2 regions of the Peribacillus sp. NPDC101481 genome follow, and region 1 is predicted to be linked to the other one. Evidence: riboswitches for the same ligand, from Rfam matches in the RefSeq annotation. Region 1 holds a riboswitch; the other holds the start of a gene.
What was found. Region 1 has a riboswitch for lysine ahead of ACIROD_RS06335 (aspartate kinase). Riboswitches for the same ligand answer to the same signal wherever they lie in the genome.
Positions count from the first base shown of each region.

Region 1 (6,134 bases):
AATCCGGTGTATCTTGACGAGTGATTATAAAACGGACTGTTTTAGTCTCAGATTTAGTTTCAACCATTTTTTTGCTCCCCCTCTTTAGTGTTTCGTAGTGTAGTCACGTTTACGCGGTGCGATCAGTGATACATCAATATCTTCATAATGGAATTCTGGTGCTTGATCCAAGCCTTTGAATGTTGCCATAGTAGTTTTCATGAATTCCTCATCATTACGTTCTGGGAAATCAGGTTTGTAATGCGCTCCGCGGCTTTCGTCACGGTTTAACGCACCAATTGTGATTACACGAGCCAATTGCATCATGTTTTGCAGCTGTCTAGTGAATGCAGCTCCTTGGTTACTCCATTTAGCCGTGTCATTGATGTTAATTTTCTTGTAACGTTCCATTAGTTCAAGTATCTTGTTATCCGTTTCTTTCAGCTTGTCATTGTAACGAACTACAGTAACATGCTGTGTCATCCACTCACCAAGTTCTTTGTGAAGGACGTACGCATTTTCGTTACCATCAAGAGACATGACTTCATTCCATTTCTCTTGTTCTTGTTTTTCGTACCCTTCATACAATGAAGAAGGAATGGATTCTGAAGTTTTATCAAGGCCTTCAATATATTTAACGGCGTTCGGTCCAGCGACTGAACCACCATAGATTGCAGAAAGAAGTGAGTTAGCACCAAGACGGTTACCGCCATGTTGTGAGTAATCACACTCACCTGCAGCGAATAAACCTTTGATGTTAGTCATTTGGTCATAATCCACCCAAAGTCCGCCCATAGAATAGTGAACCGCAGGGAAAATTTTCATTGGAACTTTACGAGGATCTTCACCCATGAATTTCTCGTAGATTTCAATGATTCCGCCAAGTTTAATATCAAGTAATTTCGGATCTTTATGTGATAGATCCAGGTAAACCATGTTTTCTCCATTAATGCCAAGCTTCATGTTCATGCAGACGTCGAAGATTTCACGAGTCGCGATATCACGAGGTACTAGATTACCATAAGCAGGGTATTTTTCTTCAAGGAAATACCAAGGTTTTCCGTCTTTATATGTCCAGATACGTCCACCTTCACCACGAGCGGATTCACTCATTAGACGAAGTTTGTCATCTCCAGGGATTGCTGTCGGGTGAATTTGAATGAACTCACCATTTGCATAATTTACACCTTGTTGATAAACGATGGAAGCTGCTGAACCTGTATTGATCATTGAGTTAGTTGATTTACCGAAAATGATTCCAGGGCCGCCGCTCGCCATGATGACTGCGTCTCCAGGGAATGATTTGATTTCCATTGAAGTCAGGTTTTGAGCTACGATACCGCGTGCTGTTTGCTCATCATCGATTACAGCTCCAAGGAATTCCCAGCCTTCATATTTCGTTACAAGGCCTTCAACTTCATAACGGCGAACCTGCTCGTCCAATGCGTAAAGTAATTGCTGACCAGTTGTTGCACCAGCGAATGCTGTACGGCTATGTTGAGTACCACCGAAACGACGGAAATCAAGAAGACCTTCCGGAGTACGGTTGAACATAACACCCATACGGTCAAACATATGGATGATCGATGGTGCTGCTTCGCACATCGCTTTAACCGGCGGTTGGTTAGCCAAGAAATCTCCGCCATAAACTGTATCGTCGAAGTGGATATATGGAGAATCCCCTTCACCTTTTGTATTTACTGCCCCGTTGATTCCGCCTTGGGCACAAACTGAGTGAGAGCGTTTAACAGGCACTAAAGAAAATAAATCAACCTGTTGTCCCAGCTCTGCTGCTTTGATCGTAGCCATTAATCCAGCTAGACCTCCACCAACGATAACTATTTTACCTTTACCCAATTCTGTCACTCCCTTATTTCCATTAGCCAAGCTATGTTTTTCCTAATTCTTATAAATGAACTCTATCTTCTTATACGAAAGCGAAAATTGCGCTGATTCCGATATAAGAAAGAAGAACGAAAACGATCAATGTAAAGTAAGTCATGATTCTTTGCGATCTTGGTGAAACTGTAAGACCCCAGCTGACTGCAAATGACCATAATCCATTAGCAAAGTGGAAGATTGCCGAGATAATACCAACAATATAGAACACAATCATAAATGGACTAGAGAAAATTTCAGCCATCATGTCAAAGTTAACTTCAGCACCCATAGCTGCTTGAATTCTAGTTGCCCATATATGCCAAACAAGGAAAATCAACGTTATGATTCCAGTTAGACGTTGTAGCATGAACATCCAGTTACGGAAGAAACTAAATCTGCCTAAATTGTTTTTTGCTGTAAAGGCAATATAAATTCCGTACACAGCATGGAAAATGAGCGGTAGATAGATGACGACCCATTCTACCAGAATCTTCACGGGCGTATACTCAATTAAATGAACTGCCCCATTAAAAGTCTCTTCTCCTTTTGTTGCCATAAAGTTTACCGATAAATGAAAAATTAGGAATAGACCAATTGGAATTACTCCTAGAAGTGAATGAAGCCTGCGATTCCCAAACTCACGATTTTTTGCCACTAAGTGCCCCCCCTTAATTTGTGAAAAATCATGCAAAGATAAACTGGTGGCTACCTTTTATCTCCGCGTGAAAATACAGTATAGAGTCAAAAAAACTCCTCTATACTTCCTTTACAATTATGTGACATGTCCATTTTACTCCTGACTTCTATATGCGTCAAGAAAACGGATACAAGAAATCTCTTTTTCAGAATAGATTTTATTGGATTAAATTAGCTATTTTTTGTATGTCAAGATGATATTTTAAATAAATTTCTAATTTAACTATTAATATCTCGATATAATTTCTCATTTTTTTCCAATTGATATTTAAATAAATAAAAAACAGTATAATTTGCAAAAGAAATACGTTTATAATAGATTTACAGAAAGAGGCGATAAATTATGAAAAAAAATATTGCTGCTGCGATAGAAGAAGAGATTCAAACTGAAGAAATTCAAACTGAAGAATTCCTGGTTCCAGCTTTCGGATACGAATTAATCAGAGAAGTTCTATTGAACGATATTCTCGGAAAAGACTCTAATCAAATCCTCTATTGGGCAGGTAAACAATTAGCAAGAAAATTCCCATTGAATGGCGATCAGGAAGTGATTGAATTTTTCCAAAGCGCTGGATGGGGCAATCTAGAAATCTTGAAGTATACAAAACACGAGATGGAATTATCCCTGACGGGTGAAATAATCAGCCGCCGCCTGGATTTACACCCTGATTGTCACTTCCAACTTGAAGCCGGTTTCCTTGCCGAGCAGTTTACACTGCAAAAAAAATTCCTCAGCGAATCAACGGAAGAAATTAAACGCCGCGCAAAAAAAGTGATATTCACCATCCAATGGGATCCCAGAGATCCAATCTAATGAGCCCTTAAAACAGACTTACCCTTTTTACCGGAAGTCTGTTTTTTATTGGACTCCTGACACTTAAGCTAGCACATTTGCATGCTGACCTAGTTTAAATGCTTCATGAAGAGATTCGACCGCCTTCACCATTTCCTTTTCATTGACGACAGTCGAAACTTTAATTTCCGATGTGCTGACCATTTTCACCTGGATGCCTGTATTGGCCATCACTTCAAACATCTCGGCAGCCACTCCCGGATTGGATACCATACCAGAACCGACGATGGACACTTTTGCCAATCCGCTCTCCGTTTCGACTCGGTCGAATCCCAATTGTTCTTTATTATTTTCCAGCACGATCAAGGCCGCTTCCGTATCTTCACTTTTTGTGGAAAAAGATAGATTGGTCGTATCCTCGGCAGTCATGCTTTGAATGATGATGTCCACATTAATCCGGTTTTTCGCAAGTGTTGTGAAGATTGTGGATAATGCACCAAGTGATTGGGGCAAACCATATATTGTGACCCTCGTAATACTGTCTTCAAAAGCAATCCCGCGTACAATTAAGTTTTCTTCCATAGTTGCTTCCTCCTCAATGATCGTTCCTGATTCTCTCTCCATGCTTGAACGGACTTCAAGCGGTATTTGATAATTTTTTGCATATTCGACAGCCCTTGGATGAAGGACGCCCGCCCCCAAGTTGGCAAGTTCCAGCATTTCATCATAAGAAATCGATTGGAGTTTTCGTGCGCCTTTTATGTAGCGAGGGTCCGTTGTGAAAACACCCGTTACATCCGTATAAATATCGCATCTATCCGCATTCAGCGCTGCAGCGATGGCAACCGCTGTCGTATCGGAACCGCCTCGCCCTAAGGTAGTGATTTCCCCATTTGCATCGTTCCCCTGGAAACCAGCCACGACCACTATTTTCTTCTCCTGAAGCTGAGCTTGGATCCTCGTGGCATCGATGTTTAAAATCCGGGCATTCCCATGAACGGATTCCGTTTGCATGCCAGCCTGCCAGCCAGTATACGAAATGGCTTCATGTCCTTCTTCAATCAATGCCATCGTTAACAGGGAAATCGTTACCTGTTCCCCCGTAGTCAATAGCATATCCATTTCCCTCTTGCTCGGGGTTCCGGAAATATCCCGGGCCATGGAAACCAATTGATCCGTGGTTTTCCCCATGGCTGAAACAACGACGACTACCTCATTTCCATTCTGCGCTTCCTCGATTACCCGATTGGCAACATTTTTGATTTTTTCTACGCTTCCGACGGATGTTCCGCCAAATTTTTGAACGATTAATGCCATCCTCATGCACCCTCTCTACCTTTTTAGGCAATAAAAAAAGCAATGAGAAATATCTCATTGCTGTGATCACATATCTAAATACTGTAAACACAGTGAGATAGCTCTCCAGGGTATAAACCCTGACAATCCGCCATTTATTAAATGTCGGACCAGGAAAACAAGGTATGAGTCTTGTCTTCCTTCGGCGTCATCCCCTTTCAAAACCTTTCATGGAAGCTCATACTTCTCCAGGTTTTTACTCTTGAATTCCGCACCTCTATCAGCACTTTTAAGTTGTCTAGTTAAAAATTCTTTTTAATCATAGCATAGAGATTTATCGGTAGCAAGATTATTCTTGTAATTTTCTAACGATTCCCTCTGCTACCCCTTTTGGCATGCCAGCTTCCATGATTTCCTCGGCGGTTGCCTCTTTGATTTTCTTCAATGATCCAAAATGCCTTAATAATTGCTTCCTTCGCTTTTCCCCGACTCCTGGAATATCATCAAGCTGGGAGTGAACTGCATTTTTCCCGCGTAGCTGACGATGGAATGTAATCGCGAACCGATGCACTTCATCCTGAATTCTTTGCAATAGGTAAAATTCCTGGCTCCGTGAATCAAGAGGTACGATTTCAAGCGGATTTCCGATCATCAATTGCGAGGTCCTATGCTTTTCATCCTTAATGAGGCCTGAAAGTGGAATATCAAGGCCCAATTCATTTTCCAGAATATCCCGTACGGCTTCAACATGTCCCTTTCCGCCATCAATGATGATCAAGTCCGGAAGCGGCAGCCCTTCTTTCAATACCCGTGAATACCTTCTTCTGACCACTTCACGCATCGATTCATAATCATCAGGCCCTTGGACCGTCTTGATCTTATATTTGCGGTACTCCCTTTTTTCCGGCTTTCCATCAATGAACACGACTAAAGCGGAAACTGGGTCACTTCCCTGGATGTTGGAGTTATCGAAAGCTTCAATTCGATGCGGGGTGTAGATACCCAGTTGCTTCCCGAGGTTTTCCACCGCATTGATCGTTCTTTCTTCATCCCTTTCAATCAAAGAGAATTTTTCCTGAAGCGCGATGGAGGCATTTTTATTCGCCAATTTAAGCATGTCTTTTTTCGCTCCCCGTTTCGGGTGAATCGTTTTGACACCAAGCAGCCCTTCGGCCATTTCGGCATCCACTGATTCAGGCAGCAAGATTTCCTTTGGTTTAAAGTGGTTCGTAATCTCGTAAAACTGACCGAGGAATGTAAGAAGTTCCTGTTCGGGTTCATCGTAGACCGGAAAAAGTGAAACATCCCTTTCTATTAATTTACCCTGCCGGACAAAAAATACCTGAACGCACATCCAGCCTTTATCATAGGCAAAACCAAATACATCCCTGTCGATGAAATCTGTCGTCATCATTTTCTGCTTCTCCATCGTAATATCGATATGGGCAATTTTGTCACGGAACTCCTTGGCCCTCTCGAAATCGAGATC
Region 1 is NZ_JBIWNJ010000001.1:1,312,007-1,318,140, forward strand. It holds gene sdhB (succinate dehydrogenase iron-sulfur subunit) at 1-67, opposite strand, end outside; gene sdhA (succinate dehydrogenase flavoprotein subunit) at 85-1,836, opposite strand; gene ACIROD_RS06325 (succinate dehydrogenase cytochrome b558 subunit) at 1,907-2,515, opposite strand; gene ACIROD_RS06330 (YslB family protein) at 2,900-3,370, shown strand; gene ACIROD_RS06335 (aspartate kinase) at 3,434-4,666, opposite strand; lysine riboswitch at 4,757-4,933, opposite strand; gene uvrC (excinuclease ABC subunit UvrC) at 4,995-6,134, opposite strand, start outside.

Region 2 (6,134 bases), on a different contig from region 1:
TGCGGAACCGATAATGGGCAATCGCAATCCCTACCCAGGTGACGAATCCCGCCATGCCTGAAGCGTTCAATAACCAGATATAAACGACGCCATCACCGAAAAACGAAGCTAAGAATGCAACGCAGCCAACTAAAGAAGTCACGATAAGGGCATTCACGGGTACTCCTCTTTTATCTAACTTGCCTAGGAATTTCGGTGCTTTACCATCACGTGCCAAGTCCCATAGCATACGGGTTGAAGCGTACATGCCAGAGTTACCGGCTGAGAGTACGGATGATAAAATGATCGCGTTCATGATGGATGCAGCAAATGCAAGGCCGGCCCTTTCAAATACAAGCGTAAATGGACTTACGGCAACATCTTCACTCAATAAACGTGAATCGGTAAACGGAATGATCATGCCAATTACAAAAATGGCTAAGATATAGAATAAGATGATACGCCAGAAAACGGATCTGATCGCTTTTGGGATATTTTTTTCTGGATCCTCACTTTCACCTGCAGTCACTCCAAGCAATTCCGTACCTTGGAATGAAAAGCCGGCAGCCATGAATACGCCTAGAATCGTGAAGAATCCTCCGTTAAAGGGACCTTCGCCCATTGTGAAATTGGAAAAACCGATTGGGTCTTTGCCACCCATGATTCCGAGAATGATCAGAACACCCGTGATCAAGAATATGACGACTGTCACGACCTTGATCATGGCAAACCAGAATTCTGTTTCCCCGAAACCTTTAACTGACATGTAATTGATAAGAAACATAATGATTAACGCAATGGCACTCCAGATAATTGAAGGGCTATCCGGGAACCAGAACTTCATAATTAAGACAACGGCTGCCAATTCGGCAGCAATGGTGATTGCCCAGTTATACCAGTAGTTCCAACCAATCGCAAAACCGAAAGACGGATCGACGAATTTGGATGCATAGACACGGAACGAACCGGCCACTGGCATGAACGCTGCCATTTCTGCAAGACTTGTCATTAAGTAATAAACCATGATGCCGATGATTGCGTATGCCACCAAGGCACCGCCGGGTCCGGCTGAATGAATGGCCCCGCCACTAGCTAAAAATAAACCTGTTCCAATCGTTCCACCTAATGAAATCATCATTAAATGACGCGCTTTCAGGCTCCTTTTCAGTTCAGTAGGGCTTGATGGTGATTGTGAATTTGACAATTGATGTTACACTCCTTTTTATTGGAAGGGAACGATAAATAAAAAAACAGCAGTCGAAAAAGATCGACGGCTGTTTATAATAAACCCGTTTATCCTTCCGAAGATAGCTCCCCACGCTTTTTTGAAAAAACGTGACAGTGGTGTTCCTTTTCGGTTACACCGCCAGCAAGAATATACATGGAATATACCCTAACTTCGGCAACTTATCCTTTCAAACGGAGTCTTTAATTTTCCAGAATCTCGTCCGTTTTACTTTTATAAGCTGCAGCCTCTAACTCATCGGTAAATGAGGAAGTATTCAATTTTCTAAAATCGTTTGCGTCAGTTTAATAGGTGACGCCGGACGATTGTACTCATGAAATTCATGCAATCGTTAATAGATTGCTAGTAATTGAGTAAACTTTACTATATCAAAATTATAAAATAACTTCTGGGATATCGCAATGATTATTTTATGTGGTTATTTTTTCCTAGTTGAATGATGGCAGTAAGGAAGAATTCAAGTGACGATATACTAAAATAAAGCATCCTGATAGCTAAACGGTTTTCCTTTTTATTAGGGCGTAGTCCAGTTTTACATGTTTGACCTCTCCAGGATTCTCAAATAGGTCCACTGCCATTTTCCCAATCCATTCCAGCGGTAAGGAAATGGTCGTGATGTCGAGCATTTCGCCAAGGCTATCATTATTGAAGCCGAGAATGGCCACATCTTCCGGTACCCTTATACCCGATTTCTTAGCGGTAAGAATGAATCCTGCCGCCGTGTCATCATTCGTGATGATGATGGCTTCAGGTTTATCCATCATCGAATTCCATTCCTGAAACAATTGTTCACCGTCTTTGATGTGATAACTGCCTTCAAACAGCCATTCTTTATTGTTTATCAGTTGATGTTTACTCATGATATCGTTAAAGGCTTTTGTGCGGTGGGAACTATTTCTGCTTTTTTTACGGCCGAGGCTGTATCCGATTTTCTTATATCCTTTAGCGATCACGTACTCAAGGGCACAGGAGAAAGCTGCATAATGATCAATGCTGATGGATGAGAATTCAGCCTGAGCTGTATCTTCACATAAAATAATCGGTCCGTATTTTTGATATTCCAAGAGGATTTTCATTTCTGAAATCCTTGAACAAACGATAATGCCATCGAGCTGCTTCATTTGCAGCATATTAAAAGCCTGGATTTCTTTCTCTCTATCATAATTTGTTTGAAAGATGACGATATGACAGCCGATTGCATTTGCCTGTTTAGTGATTCCGTTAACGATTGCCCCGTAATATGGGTGATTGTTGAAGGGGATGATGATGCCGATAAGATTGGTCTTGCCTTTTGAAAGATGAATGGCGTTGATGTTTCTCGTATAATTCAAACGATTGATCGCTTCTAAGACGCTCTTTCTTTTATCGGGGCTTACATATGGATGATCATTCAATACACGAGACACTGTTGAGACAGATACACCAGCACATTGAGCTATTTCTTTAATATTTGTCATGGTATCACCGTTTTTTCTTTTTTTTTATTGTACAGTATGAAACCCATTTCAGGGCAAGGGAACAGTGTGGGACTGCTGAAGATTTCTTCAAATAAGGTCTTGTTCTGGTATTGGTTTCATCCTTTAAGATTTGTTTAAGTCTTAGAGGAGGAGGAAATCATGATGTTCCAAACTTTAATCACCCTGGTTGTGCTTTGCGGAATCGAATTGGGATTTGCGTACTTGGCAATTTCATTGAAACAGGAAAAATGAGTGGCAATGCCAGTCAAGAATTCCGCGGTATTACGCGAGGAAACCACGTTTACTCGTGAATTTTGGCATTTTACTCGTGAAATTCACACATTTACTCGTGAATTTCATGTCGTCCAGAAATAGCTCCCCTATATTATATTCACCATTAAAACTCCACAATATAAATATAACTTCATCGTTACGTTTCATGTACGGAATGACTGGCTGTCAGGGAGCTCCCTAGTGAGATTTCTGACAGTTTTTATTGTGTGTAAAAGTCATTCGCCTTTTTGAAATGTTTAAAAAATAGTTGCACTTTTTTTGTATATTTGTGTATAGTATAAAATAAGTTGTGTAGAGGAAACTTTTTAGCATTTACGACAATGTAAAAAAATTTACACTTAATTTTGCGTTCGGCAAACATTTTTAGGGAAATGAAAAAGAGGAGGGAATATGGATGGGTTTTCTAAAATCTATTGGGGGTGTGCTTGCTGCATTGCTGATTTTAACGGGGTGCGGTAATGATACAGCCGATAGGGATAAAGGCAATGGCAAGCTAAATGTCGTTACAACAACGGGAATGATTGGGGATTTGGTTGAGAATATCGGCGGTAAACATGTCGAGGTCACCAGTTTAATGGGACCGGGAGTCGACCCCCATCTATATAAAGCGACACAGGGTGATGTGGAGACACTGGATTCGGCTGATATGATTTTTTATAATGGTGTGCATCTTGAAGGGAAAATGACGGATATATTCGAAATGATGAGCAAGGATAAACCGACGATTGCCGTAACGGAGGACTTCAAGGAGAACCAGCTTCGTAAAGTGAGTGCTACGGAGCATGATCCCCACGTATGGTTTGATGTAAAGCTTTGGATCGTAGCGGCGGACACAGTCAAGAAAGAGTTGATTGCCAATGATCCGGACCATGAAGCAAAGTTTCGTGAAAATTATGAAGAGTACGTCCTGCAATTGGAGGAACTTGATAAATATGTTCAAGATGAAATTAATAAAATTCCAGAAGATCAACGGGTGCTCGTTACAGCACATGATGCTTTTGGATACTACGGTAAGTCATATGGCCTGGACGTAAGGGGTCTCCAAGGAATCAATACATTATCGGAATATGGATCAAAAGATGTTACTGATATGCGGAATTATCTTGTGGAGAACAAAATAAAAGCGATTTTCATTGAGTCAAGCGTACCAAGGAAGGCTATCGAGGCTGTCATTCAAGGTGCAGGGAAGCAGGGCCACAAAGTGGAAATCGGCGGTGAATTATTCTCGGATGCAATGGGTGAAAAAGGGACGGAAGAAGGAACGTATATCGGGATGGTCCGTCATAATACAGACACCATCGTCCGTGCATTGAAATAAGGGGGAGAAACTATGAATCAAGCAGCTTTGAAGGTCGAGAATTTAACGATTGCATATCATAAGAAGCCGGTTGTCGAAGATGTCTCATTTGAGGTGCCGGAAGGGAATTTAATCGGTATCATAGGCCCCAATGGAGCAGGGAAGTCCACTTTGATAAAGGGAATACTGGAATTGATCCCAAAAATATCGGGGCAAATCACAATAAAGGGTTCGACTTATAAATCGATGAGGAAGAGTATTGGCTATGTACCACAGCGTGAGTCAGTGGATTGGGATTTTCCAACCAACGCACTCGATGTCGTGATGATGGGCAGATATGGTCATCTCGGATGGCTGAAGCGACCAGGGAAGTCCGAAAGGCAGAAGGGGATGGAGTGCCTGGATAAGGTGGGAATGGCTGAATACGCTAACCGCCAGATCAGCCAGCTATCAGGTGGACAGCAGCAACGGATATTCCTGGCCCGTGCATTGGCACAGGAAGCGGATATTTACTTTATGGATGAACCGTTCGTAGGGGTGGATGCGGCAACTGAGAAAGCAATCATACAATTGCTGATGGAATTGAAGGAAAAAGGCAAAACAGTCCTTGTTGTGCACCATGACCTATCCACCGTGAAGGAATATTTCGACTGGACGATGTTATTGAATAAAAAGGTGATGAAAATAGGTCCGACAGAAGAAGTGTTCATTCCCGAATACTTACAGGCAACGTATGGAGGCCGTCTAGCAATACTATCAGACACTAAGTCCGGCCTTTTATTAAAATGAGGTGTACACGATGAACATACTGGATATTATTACTGATCCAAATACAAGGTGGATATTGCTTGGCACGATGTTCCTCGGATTAAGCAGCGGGGTCATCGGCAGCTTTGCCTACCTCAGAAAGCAGTCTTTGCTTGGCGACACGCTCGCACATGCAGCGTTACCCGGTATCTGTGTCGCCTTTATGTTAACTGGAGTGAAATCCACTTCCTACTTTCTAATAGGTGCTGCCTTGGCAGGGCTAGTGGCTGTCTTCTTGATCAGTGTGCTTACGAGATACAGTAAGATCAAGCAGGATGCAGCATTGGGAATCGTCTTATCTTCTTTCTTTGGCTTCGGAATTGTCATGCTTACGCAGATCCAGCAGAGCGAGTATGGAAACCAGAGTGGATTGGATACCTTTTTATTCGGACAGACGGCGTCAATGGTCATGTCCGATGTATATATGATGATGACGGTTTCCTTCATTCTCATTTTCACTTGTACCATATTTTTTAAAGAATTCAAATTACTGTCCTTTGACCCTGGGTTTGCTAAGGGGATGGGATTGCCGGTTGTTTTTCTGGATTATTTCATCATGATGCTGATCGTGGCAGCTGTAGTGATCGGTATCCAGGCTGTAGGCGTCGTATTGATGGCATCTTTACTGATAACTCCTGCGGTTTCCGCGAGGTATTGGACGGAGCGGCTGCATATCATGGTTATCCTGTCTGGTGTATTCGGAATGTTGAGCGGTGTGTCTGGAACGTTGATCAGTACATCAGTCAATGATTTGCCAACAGGACCGTTAATTGTCTTATCCGCGACGGTATGGTTTTTCTTTTCCATGCTTTTTGCACCTAAACGCGGAGTGCTTTCATCTGTATGGAGAAGGGTATCGACGAAAAAGAAATATTCTCTCGAACAGGATAGAAGGAAAGGGAGCCACACATCATGAATGATTTTTGGATTATCTTAGTCGGAGCATTAGTGGCGGGTTCTTGCAGTGTATTAGGATGCTTTTTGATAGTCAGGAAAATGACGTTGATTGGGGATGCCATCAGTCATTCTGTTTTGCCGGGAATCGTATTGGCAT
Region 2 is NZ_JBIWNJ010000003.1:426,406-432,539, forward strand. It holds gene ACIROD_RS20770 (amino acid permease) at 1-1,183, opposite strand, end outside; lysine riboswitch at 1,280-1,465, opposite strand; gene ACIROD_RS20775 (LacI family DNA-binding transcriptional regulator) at 1,720-2,682, opposite strand; gene ACIROD_RS20780 (metal ABC transporter solute-binding protein, Zn/Mn family) at 3,371-4,294, shown strand; gene ACIROD_RS20785 (metal ABC transporter ATP-binding protein) at 4,307-5,062, shown strand; gene ACIROD_RS20790 (metal ABC transporter permease) at 5,073-5,996, shown strand; gene ACIROD_RS20795 (metal ABC transporter permease) at 5,993-6,134, shown strand, end outside.
Region 2: another riboswitch for lysine. It lies ahead of ACIROD_RS20770 (amino acid permease); the one in region 1 lies ahead of ACIROD_RS06335 (aspartate kinase).